DNA from 2 places in the Pseudomonas sp. S2_H10 genome. Region 1 is predicted to be linked to the other one. Evidence: predicted binding sites of a transcription regulator. Region 1 holds the regulator's gene; the other holds the start of a gene.
The links. Region 1 encodes sigma-54, which starts transcription at its own class of promoters, with help from an activator protein. Its sites were predicted from a motif close to ANTGGCATNNANNTTGCTNT; they were not measured.
Positions count from the first base shown of each region.

Region 1 (5,890 bases):
CCTGCCCGTTGAACCTGGCACCGACCTCGTCGACCACCGCCGCCCTGGTCATGGGCGACGCCCTGGCGGTCGCGCTGCTGGAAGCCCGTGGTTTTACCGCCGAAGACTTCGCCTTTTCCCATCCCGGCGGTGCCCTGGGCCGACGCCTGCTGCTGAAAGTGGAAAATGTCATGCACGCCGGGCAAGAGTTGCCGCAAGTACAGCGCGGCACCCTGCTGAAGGACGCGCTGATGGAAATGACCCGCAAGGGCCTGGGCATGACCGTGATCCTGGAAGCCGATGGAAAGCTGGCCGGGATCTTTACCGACGGTGACTTGCGTCGAACGCTGGACCGTAGCATCGACATCCATAGCGCTACAATCGACCAGGTCATGACGGCCCATGGCAAGACCGCCCGCGCCGAGATGCTCGCCGCCGAAGCGCTGAAAATCATGGAAGACCATAAAATCAACGCATTGGTCGTGGTCGACAGCGAAGACCGCCCGGTCGGCGCCCTGAACATGCACGACTTGCTGCGTGCAGGAGTAATGTAATGAGTGCAGACCTGCTGCAACGCGGCAAACTGATCAAACTGGCGGTGTTCGATGTCGATGGCGTGCTGACCGATGGCCGCCTGTATTTCCTCGAAGACGGCAGCGAGTTCAAGACGTTCAACACCCTCGACGGCCAGGGCATCAAGATGTTGATGGCCGCCGGCGTGCAGACCGCCATCATCAGCGGTCGCAAGACCCCGGTGGTCGAGCGGCGAGCCAGGAACCTCGGCATCCCGCACCTGTATCAGGGCCGCGAAGACAAACTGGTGGTGCTCGACGAACTGTTGGCCCAGTTGAACCTGAGCTATGAACAGGTGGCCTACCTGGGCGACGACCTGCCGGACCTGCCGGTGATTCGCCGCGTCGGCCTGGGCATGGCGGTGGCCAATGCCGCCGGCTTCGTGCGCGAACACGCTCACGGCATCACCCTTGCCCGTGGCGGCGAAGGTGCCGCGCGCGAATTCTGCGAATTGATCCTGCGCGCCCAGGATCGCCTCGATGCGGCCAATGCGGCGTACCTGTGAGCCCGATATGCTGAGCAAAAAATTTCGCAACACCCTGATCTACAGTTGCATCGCGGCGATATTCGCCGCGGTTGGCTACTGGAACATCAGCCCGGAACGCTTCCTCGACAAGCCGGTAACGCCGGTCGATGAAAACATGGTCGACTATTACGCCATCAACGCCCACAGCGTGCAGTACCTGCCGGACGGCAAGCTGCAATATGATCTGGTGTCCGACAAGGTCGAGCACCTGAAAGCGACCGAAGTGACATTGCTGACCAACCCCGACCTGAACGTATTCCGCGGCACTGAATTCCCGTGGCACGTCCAGAGCCTGCGCGGCGAGGTCAACCCCGATGGCACGCAGGTCGAGTTGATCGACGACGTGCGCATCACGCGCTTCGACGAGAAAAACCGCAAGACCCTGATCACCAGCACCCGCATGACGGTGTTCCCGCAGCAGCAATATGCGCAGACCGAGCAAGACGTTAGAATCGACGGCGCTGGCGGTGTATCGACTGGCAAGGGAATGAAAGCGTATTTGAAAGAAAGCAGGATACACCTGCTATCGAACGTAAGAGGACAGTATGAGGCTCGTTAAAACCCTCCCGATTTTGCTCAGTCTGGGCGCAGCACTGGGAAGCGTGAGCGCCTGGGCTCTGCCGGAAGACCAACAGCAGCCAATCCGCATTCAGGCCGACGATGCCCAACTGGACGACAAGCAAGGTATTGCCACCTATACCGGTGACGTGATCATCACCCAAGGTTCGATGAAGGTTACCGGCAACAAGGTGACCATGACCCGTGCCCCGAATGGCGACATCGACGTGGTGACCTCGGTGGGCAACCTGGCCTACTTCGAGCAGTTGCAAACGGCGGGCGACACCAAACCCGTCCAGGGCTGGGGCGTGACCATCCAGTACCACGCAACGCAGAATCGCGTCGTGCTGATCGACAAGGCCAAGGTCATCGACAAGGACAACAACACCACCCAGGGCGAGAAAATCGTCTACGACACCGAGAAGAAGCTGGCCAGCGCCGGTCGCGCCACCGGTAGCAAGGTGACCGAGTCGCGTCCGCGAATCGACATGGTGATCCAGCCGAAGAAGAAAACCGACGAGAAAAAGGCCCAGTAATGGCAACTCTGAAAGCTCAGCATCTGGCCAAGAGCTACAAGAGCCGCCAGGTCGTGCGTGATGTCAGCCTGTCCATCGACAGCGGTCAGATCGTCGGCCTGCTTGGCCCGAACGGCGCCGGCAAGACCACCTGCTTCTACATGATCGTAGGCCTGGTGCAGGCCGACCAGGGCCGCGTCCTGATCGATGACCTGGACGTCAGCCACCAGCCGATGCACGGCCGCGCAAAGGCCGGTATCGGCTACCTGCCGCAAGAAGCATCGATCTTTCGCAAACTGTCGGTGGCCGACAACATCATGGCCATCCTCGAGACCCGCAAGGAACTCGACAAGGCCGGTCGGCGCAAGGAACTGGAAAGCCTGCTGCAGGAATTCCACATCAGCCACATCCGCGACAACCTCGGCATGAGCCTGTCCGGCGGCGAGCGCCGCCGCGTGGAAATCGCCCGTGCCCTGGCCACCAATCCGAAATTCATCCTCCTCGACGAACCCTTCGCCGGCGTGGACCCGATTTCGGTCGGCGACATCAAGCAGATCATTCACCACCTCAAGGCCAAAGGCATTGGCGTGCTGATCACGGACCACAACGTTCGTGAAACCCTGGATATCTGTGAAACCGCCTACATCGTCAATGACGGTCAACTGATCGCCGAAGGCGACGCAGAGACCATCCTGGCCAACGATCTGGTGAAGGAAGTGTACCTGGGTCACGAGTTCCGCCTGTAAGCGCCGAGCCGTGCCCTGGCAGCCGCCCGGGCACATGACCTGCGGATTCACCAGTGCTTCATGCAACCCGGCGTGAACAGCCCCCGACAAGGGCAATTCAGCAACATATTTTTATCGTTTTTTATTGTTACTGCGCTCTAGGCAAAACCTTCAGTTTCAGGCATATAATTTGCTTATGTTTGGCGCCCCGGCGCCCTGTAGTGGATGGCGCATGTGCGCCGGCGAATAAGGTGTTAAGCCCCTGCCATGAAACCATCGCTAGTCTTGAGAATGGGCCAGCAGCTGACGATGACACCGCAGCTGCAACAGGCCATCCGCCTGCTCCAATTGTCGACCCTGGACCTGCAACAGGAAATCCAGGAGGCCCTGGAGTCCAATCCGATGCTCGAACGCCAGGAAGAAGGCGACGACTTCGACAATTCCGACCCCTTGGCCGACAACGCCGAACAAAAACCCAACACCGATATCCAGGAACCTTCCTACCAGGAAAGCGCACCGACGGTTGACAACCTTGAAGAGGGTGACTGGAACGAGCGCATCCCCAACGAACTCCCTGTCGACACCGCATGGGAAGACGTTTACCAGACCAGCGCCAGCAGCCTGCCCAGCAACGACGATGACGAGTGGGACTTCACCACCCGCACCTCGGCCGGTGAAAGCCTGCAAAGCCACTTGCTGTGGCAACTGAACCTGGCGCCGATGTCCGATACCGATCGGCTGATCGCCGTGACCCTGATCGACTGCATCAACAATCAGGGCTACCTGGACGAAACCCTCGAGGAAATCCTCGAAGCCTTCGACCCGGAACTGGACATCGAGCTGGACGAAATCGAAGCCGTCCTGCACCGCATCCAGCAATTCGAGCCCGCCGGCATCGGCGCCCGCAACCTGGGCGAATGCCTGCTGCTGCAATTGCGCCAGCTACCCGCCAAGACCCCTTGGCTGGCCGAGGCCAAGCGCCTGGTCAGCGACTACATCGACTTGCTGGGCAGCCGCGACTACAGCCAGTTGATGCGCCGCATGAAGCTCAAGGAAGACGAGCTGCGCCAAATCATCGAACTGGTCCAGAGCCTCAATCCGCGCCCGGGCTCGCAGATCGAGTCGACCGAAGCCGAGTACGTCGTTCCCGACGTGATCGTGCGCAAGGACAACGAACGCTGGCTGGTGGAGCTCAATCAGGAGTCGGTGCCACGGCTGCGGGTCAATGCCCAGTACGCCGGTTTCGTGCGCCGCGCCGACACCAGCGCCGACAACACTTTCATGCGCAATCAGCTGCAGGAGGCTCGCTGGTTCATCAAGAGCCTGCAAAGCCGCAATGAAACCCTGATGAAGGTTGCCACCCAGATCGTCGAGCATCAGCGCGGTTTCCTCGAATATGGCGACGAAGCCATGAAGCCGCTGGTCCTGCATGACATCGCCGAAGCGGTCGGCATGCATGAGTCGACGATTTCACGGGTGACCACCCAGAAGTTCATGCACACCCCCCGGGGCATTTATGAACTGAAATACTTTTTTTCAAGTCATGTAAGCACCTCAGAGGGCGGCGAATGCTCGTCCACGGCCATCCGGGCGATCATCAAAAAACTGGTTGCCGCGGAAAATCAGAAAAAGCCGTTGAGTGACAGCAAGATCGCTGGTTTACTGGAGGCACAAGGCATTCAGGTGGCTCGCCGCACCGTCGCCAAGTACCGCGAATCCCTCGGGATCGCGCCTTCGAGCGAACGCAAGCGGTTGATGTAGGGCCACGCCACAGCGTTCCAGTGGTAGATCATCTGATCTGCCGCTTTATGCACTGGCAACGAAGGAGAAGCTGTATGCAAGTCAACATCAGTGGACACCAACTGGAAGTGACCGAACCTCTTCGCTCCTACATCGGCGAAAAACTCGAACGATTGGAGCGACATTTCGACAAGATCACTAATGTGCAGGTCACGATGACCGTCGAAAAGTTGAAGCAGAAAATCGAAGCCACGCTGCATATTCCCGGGAATGAAGTGGTCGCCAACGCGGAGCATACTGATATGTATGCGGCGATCGACGCACTCACCGACAAGCTGGATAAACAACTCAAAAAGCATAAGGAAAAGACCCAGAGCCTCCTCCAGGGCGCAACCGGTCGTTAACACTCCCTACCCATGATCCGACTTGAAAGTATCCTGACCCCCGGCCGTTCCCTGGTGAACGTGCCGGGCGGCAGTAAAAAGAAAGCCCTCGAACAAATTGCCAATCTGATCGCCCGCGAAGTGCCGGCCCTGGAGATGCAAGATGTCTTCGAGGCGCTGATCGCCCGTGAAAAACTCGGTTCCACCGGTTTTGGCAACGGCATTGCGATTCCACATTGCCGTCTCAAGGGCTGTGTGTCGCCCATCAGTGCATTGATGCACCTGGACGCCCCAATAGATTTTGACGCCATCGACGGCGCGCCGGTTGACCTGCTGTTCGTACTGCTGGTCCCGGAAGCCGCCACCGATGCGCACCTGGAGCTGCTGCGACAGATCGCCAGCATGCTCGACCGCAAGGAAGTTCGCGAAAAACTGCGTAATGCCGCAAGCAATGAAGCCCTGTATCAGGTTGTCCTGGACGAGCAAAACGGTCAGTAATCATGCGCTTGATCATCGTCAGTGGCCGTTCCGGCTCAGGTAAAAGTACCGCCCTCAACGTACTTGAGGACAACGGCTACTACTGCATCGACAATCTGCCTGCCGGCCTGCTGCCGGAACTGGCCGAACGAGCGTTGATTCACACCGAGCTGATGCAGCCGCTGGTCGCCGTCTCCATTGACGCCCGCAACCTGCCCAGCCATCTGTCACGCTTCCCCGACCTGCTCGAAGAAGTCCGCAGCCGCCACATCCAGTGCGATGTCCTGTATCTGGACGCCGACGAAGAAACCCTGCTCAAGCGCTTCTCGGAAACCCGCCGGCGCCATCCCCTGAGCAACGCCAACCGCTCGCTGGCCGAAGCCATCAATGTCGAGAGCGTGCTGCTCGGGCCGA
Region 1 is NZ_CP162754.1:4,651,713-4,657,602, reverse strand. It holds gene AB4O16_RS20800 (KpsF/GutQ family sugar-phosphate isomerase) at 1-533, shown strand, start outside; gene AB4O16_RS20795 (KdsC family phosphatase) at 533-1,057, shown strand; gene lptC (LPS export ABC transporter periplasmic protein LptC) at 1,065-1,637, shown strand; gene lptA (lipopolysaccharide transport periplasmic protein LptA) at 1,624-2,172, shown strand; gene lptB (LPS export ABC transporter ATP-binding protein) at 2,172-2,897, shown strand; gene AB4O16_RS20775 (RNA polymerase factor sigma-54) at 3,144-4,637, shown strand; gene hpf (ribosome hibernation-promoting factor, HPF/YfiA family) at 4,712-5,020, shown strand; gene ptsN (PTS IIA-like nitrogen regulatory protein PtsN) at 5,033-5,497, shown strand; gene rapZ (RNase adapter RapZ) at 5,500-5,890, shown strand, end outside.

Region 2 (5,890 bases), 630 kb from region 1:
GGGCCTTACCGTGCTTGATGATACCGCCGATGAAGTACAGGGCGGTGTCGGACAGGCCGGCATAACCTTCGCCAGCGAAGGTGTTCTTGCCATCTTTCCAGATGGACATGTGCACGTGCATGCCCGAGCCGTTGTCGCCGTACAGAGGCTTAGGCATGAAGGTAGCGGTGCGACCGTAAGCGTCGGCAACGTTGTGCACGACGTACTTCAGGGTCTGGGTTTCGTCGGCTTTCTTCACCAGGGTGTTGAACTTGACGCCGATTTCGTTCTGGCCGGCAGTCGCCACTTCGTGGTGGTGAACTTCGACGGTCAGGCCCATTTCTTCCAGTGCGTTGCACATGGAGGTACGGATTTCGTGGTCGTGGTCGAACGGTGGAACCGGGAAGTAGCCGCCTTTGACGCCTGGACGGTGGCCCTTGTTACCGCCTTCGATGTCCTGGTCGGACATCCACGAACCTTGTTCGGAGTAGATCTTGAACATGGAACCGGAAATGTCGGACTTGAACTTCACCTGGTCAAAGATGAAGAACTCTGGCTCTGGGCCGGCGTATACGGTGTCACCGATAGCGGTGGCTTTCAGGTGCTCTTCGGCGCGCTTGGCGATCGCACGTGGGTCGCGGTCGTAGCCTTGCATGCTCGAAGGTTCGATGATGTCGCAGACCAGGATCAGGGTCGGCTCTTCGGTGAACGGGTCCAGAACGGCGGTGGAGTCGTCCGGCATCAGGATCATGTCGGAGGCTTCGATGCCTTTCCAGCCAGCGATGGAGGAACCGTCGAACATTTTGCCGACTTCGAAGAAGTCGTCATCCAGCGCATCGCGAGCCGGCATGGTCACGTGGTGCTGAGTGCCTTTGGTGTCCGTGAAGCGCAGATCAATCCATTTGACGTCATGATCTTTGATGAGTTGAACCGACTTCGACATAGTGTCCTCCGGGTGGCTTCGGGCTAGTAGTGGATGCCCTTAAATGTGGGTGATGCCGGCGCGAATACTCTGCCAAGGCAACCTGCCTCACAAGGGAGCAAATTGCATGCCAGTGCCCCAGCATGGGTTTTTTGCCCCAAAAACACACTTGTGAGGGCGTTTTGCGCTTTAAAGGAGAAAATCTCGCCCTGTAATGTGGCGTTAAATCCAATAAGTGACCTGTTTTGGTGCACGCAAAACCTTCTGCACATAAACTGGTTAAACCTTGAGCAATTTCCGCTATAATCCGCGCCCCCCTTTTTCGGCAGGCCTCGCGCGCGCTGTTTCCATGAAATTAATCGTAAAAGTCTTCCCCGAGATCACCATCAAGAGCCGCCCGGTACGGATGCGTTTCATCCGCCAATTGGCCAAGAACATCCGTGCCGTGCTCCGCGATCTGGATCCGGCTGTGGTGGTGAACGGCGTGTGGGACAACCTCGAGCTGGAAACCCGCGTCAGCGATCCCAAGGCCTTGAAGGAGATGGGCGAGCGCCTGAGCTGCATGCCGGGTGTCGCGCATTTCCTGCAGATCGACGAATACCCGCTGGGCGATTTCGACGACATCGTTGCAAAGTGCAAACAGCACTACGGTGATGCACTGGCCGGCAAGATCTTCTCGGTGCGTTGCAAACGCGCCGGCAAGCACCCGTTCAGCTCCATCGATATCGAAAAATATGTCGGCAGCCAGTTGCGCCGTCAGTGCGGTGCCGCCGGGATCGACCTGAAAAAGCCGGAAATCGAAGTCCGGATCGAAGTTCGCGACCAACGGTTGTTCGTGATCCACAGCCAGCACAACGGCATCGGCGGATATCCGCTGGGCGCACTGGAGCAAACGCTGGTGCTGATGTCCGGTGGTTTCGACTCCACCGTGGCGGCCTACCAGATCATGCGCCGCGGCCTGATGGCGCATTTCTGCTTCTTTAACCTCGGCGGACGTGCCCACGAACTGGGCGTCATGGAAGTCGCGCATTTCATCTGGAAGAAGTACGGCAGCTCCCAACGCGTGCTATTTGTCAGTGTGCCGTTCGAGGAAGTGCTGGGAGAAATTCTCGGCAAAGTCGATAACAGTCATATGGGCGTAGTATTGAAGCGTATGATGTTGCGCGCTTCGTCTCAAATTGCCGATCGACTGCACATCGACGCACTGGTCACCGGTGAGGCGATCTCCCAGGTGTCGAGCCAGACGCTGCCGAACCTGTCGGTGATCGACTGCGTGACCGATAAACTGGTCCTGCGCCCACTGATCGTCGCGCACAAGCAGGACATCATCGACACGGCCAACGAGATCGGCACCGCCGATTTCGCCCGGCACATGCCGGAATACTGCGGCGTCATCTCGGTCAATCCGAAGACCGCGGCCAAGCGCCATCGTGTCGAGCACGAAGAGAAAGAATTCGATATGGCGGTACTCGAGCGTGCGCTCGAAAACGCCAAACTGGTACCGATCGATCGCGTGATCGACGAATTGGGCCAGGACTTGCAGATTGAAGAAGTCAGCGAAGCGCTGGCCGGTCAGATCGTCATCGACATCCGTCATCCGGATGCCGCTGAAGACGACCCGCTGGAGCTGGCTGGCATCGAGGTACAAACGATGCCGTTTTATGCAGTGAACGCTCGTTTCAAGGAACTGGACCCTACTCGCCAGTACCTGCTGTATTGCGACAAAGGCGTGATGAGTCGCCTGCATGCCCACCATTTGCTCAGTGAGGGGCATGCCAATGTGCGCGTTTATCGACCGAGCTAAGTGCCCGGGGCTGTTTGCCTGTGGCCTGCGTCACCGGCCCCCCGATGCCGCCGTCAAGCTGTAACGGCTTTCACGGACGCTACTGTTAATCGCTGCCAAGACTTGTCAGCACACCGAATCCTCTGATCGAGATACACAAGTGATCGAAAATCTACGCAACATCGCCATCATTGCTCACGTTGACCATGGTAAGACCACCCTGGTAGACAAACTCCTGCGTCAATCCGGCACCCTGGAGCGCAACGAGCTCAACGACGAGCGCGTGATGGACTCCAACGACCAGGAAAAAGAGCGCGGTATTACCATTCTGGCGAAAAACACCGCCATCAACTGGAACGGCTACCACATCAACATCGTGGACACCCCGGGCCACGCCGACTTCGGCGGCGAAGTTGAACGCGTAATGTCGATGGTCGACTCCGTTCTGCTGCTGGTTGACGCTCAAGACGGCCCTATGCCGCAAACCCGTTTCGTGACCAAGAAGGCTTTCGAAGCCGGCCTGCGTCCGATCGTGTGCATCAACAAGGTTGACCGTCCAGGCGCGCGTCCGGACTGGGTTCTGGACCAGATCTTCGACCTGTTCGACAACCTGGGTGCCACCGAAGAACAGCTGGACTTCAAGGTCGTCTACGCCTCGGCCCTGAACGGTATTGCCGGTCTGGACCACAACGAAATGGCTGAAGACATGACCCCGCTGTACCAGTCGATCGTCGACAACGTACCGGCGCCGGCTGTTGACCGTGACGGTCCGTTCCAGATGCAAATCTCCGCACTGGACTACAACAGCTTCCTGGGTGTTATCGGTGTTGGCCGTATTGCTCGTGGTCGCATCAAGCCGAACTCCCCGGTTGTCGCTATCGGCGCCGACGGCAAGAAGCGCAACGGTCGTATCCTGAAGCTGATGGGTCACCACGGTCTGCACCGTGTAGACGTTGAAGAAGCTGCTGCAGGCGACATCGTGTGCATCAGCGGTATGGACTCGCTGTTCATCTCCGACACCCTGTGCCACCCGGACACCGTTGAAGCGATGAAGCCGTTGACCGTCGACGAGCCAACCGTTTCCATGACCTTCCAGGTAAACGACTCGCCATTCTGCGGTAAAGAAGGCAAGTTCGTGACTTCCCGTAACATCAAGGAACGTCTGGACAAAGAGCTGCTGTACAACGTTGCACTGCGCGTTGAAGAAGGCGACTCGGCTGACAAGTTCAAGGTTTCCGGCCGTGGTGAGCTGCACCTCTCGGTACTGATCGAAACCATGCGTCGCGAAGGCTTCGAAATGGCTGTAGGCCGTCCGGAAGTGATCATCCGTCTGGTTGACGGCGTGAAGCACGAACCGTTCGAAAACGTCACCATCGACCTGCCGGAAGAATCCCAGGGCAAGGTGATGGAAGAGATGGGCCTGCGTAAGGGCGACCTGACCAACATGGTGCCGGATGGCAAGGGCCGTGTACGTCTGGAATACAACATCCCTGCTCGTGGTCTGATCGGTTTCCGTAACCAGTTCCTGACCCTGACCAACGGCGCTGGCATCCTGACCTCGATCTTCGACCGTTACGACGTGATGAAGTCGGGCGACATGTCCGGCCGTCAGAACGGCGTTCTGGTTTCGGTTGAAACCGGTAAGGCACTGACCTACTCCCTGGAAACCCTGCAGGCGCGTGGCAAGCTGTTCGTAGAGCACGGTCAGGAAATCTACAACGGTCAGATCGTTGGTCTGAACAGCCGTGACAACGACCTGGGCGTCAACCCTACCAAGGGCAAGAAGCTCGACAACATGCGTGCTTCGGGTAAAGACGAAACCATCGCTCTGGTTCCACCTGTTCGCTTCACCCTGGAACAGGCTCTGGAATTCATCCAGGACGACGAGCTGTGTGAAGTCACTCCTAAGTCCATCCGTCTTCGCAAGAAGATCCTGGACGAAAGCGAGCGTACCCGCGCTGCCAAGAAAGCCAAGGCATAAGATTTAGCCCGGCTTAACGAAAACGCCCCCGGTCGAAAGGCCGGGGGCGTTTTTGTTTGTCTGGGGTTTGTGTGGTGTTTGTGCCGGCCTCATCGCCAGCAAGCCGGCTCCTACAAGGTTATGAGGCGTACATAAAATCTGTGTACGACAAAAATCACTGTAGGAGCTGGCTTGCTAGCGATGGCGGCTTATCAGTCCCCAAATAAATCCGGAAAAGTCAGAACCGCTCAATCGCCCGCGAACTCCGGTCGCGCTCCACTTCCTTCGGCTTGTACGCGCAATACCCTGGCCGCGGGCCGATTTTCGGGTGGTTGCGGCAAGTATCCGGGCGCTTTTCATAAATAGTGCACAGACGGCTCTTACGATCCAGGTAGTAGCAATCGTTGTTGCTCATGCGCTGGAGGGTGAAGATTCCTGACTTCTGATTGAAGCGCTCGACCAGACCTTCCTTTTGCAGGCGTTTGGCGATGTTTTTCGGCGGGTCGCCCAGCTCGAATTCATCGACCACGCCGATGCGCACAAGATCCTTGATCTTGACTTCGACGGGCAGGGTGCAGCAGCTGGACATGCACGAGCCGCACATCGGGGCAGAGTACTTGGCCCAGGTATCGAGGCGGTCGATCTCTGCGGCAGCGATCAGGTTCGGCTTCATCATCGTTTGTTACCAGCGTGTGCATCAGGGCGCGCGATCATACCGGGACTGGTGGATTTTTGAACAACCTTTCGCCAGATTTTTTCACTGCCGGCCAATAAACCGCTAATCCGGCACGGCCCCTGCATTGAATCAGGCACACGACAATGTATTGCCGAGCCGATTCGCACTTACAGGAAAAACTGCCGAACCAGAGCCTCTACCGCCTGTCAGACCGTCTAGGCTCAGACAACTCCAAGCTCGCTCGAGGTCCTATCGATGACTCAAGAACCACTTGTTCGCGAAGCAGAGGTGGCCGCATTCCGCGACGCCGTCTTGACCAAACTCACCTACGCGGTGGGTAAAGACCCGGATCACGCCTTTGACCACGACTGGTTCGAAGCCATTGCCCTGGCGGCGCGGGACCACATGGTCGAGCACTGGATGGACCACACGCGGCAGATCTATCGCAAAGGTCAGAAACGCGTCTATTACCTTTCCCTGGAATTTCTCATCGGCCGGCTGCTGTTCGACAGCCTGAGCAACCTCGGCCTGCTCGACGTTGCCCGCGAAGCCCTGACCGAGCTTGGTGTC
Region 2 is NZ_CP162754.1:4,026,478-4,032,367, forward strand. It holds gene glnA (type I glutamate--ammonia ligase) at 1-922, opposite strand, end outside; gene thiI (tRNA uracil 4-sulfurtransferase ThiI) at 1,251-2,705, shown strand; gene typA (translational GTPase TypA) at 2,845-4,665, shown strand; gene AB4O16_RS18065 (YkgJ family cysteine cluster protein) at 4,883-5,320, opposite strand; gene AB4O16_RS18070 (glycogen/starch/alpha-glucan phosphorylase) at 5,576-5,890, shown strand, end outside.
Region 2: a site for sigma-54 is predicted at 1,017-1,036, ahead of glnA (type I glutamate--ammonia ligase). Genes of this name have one in related genera too.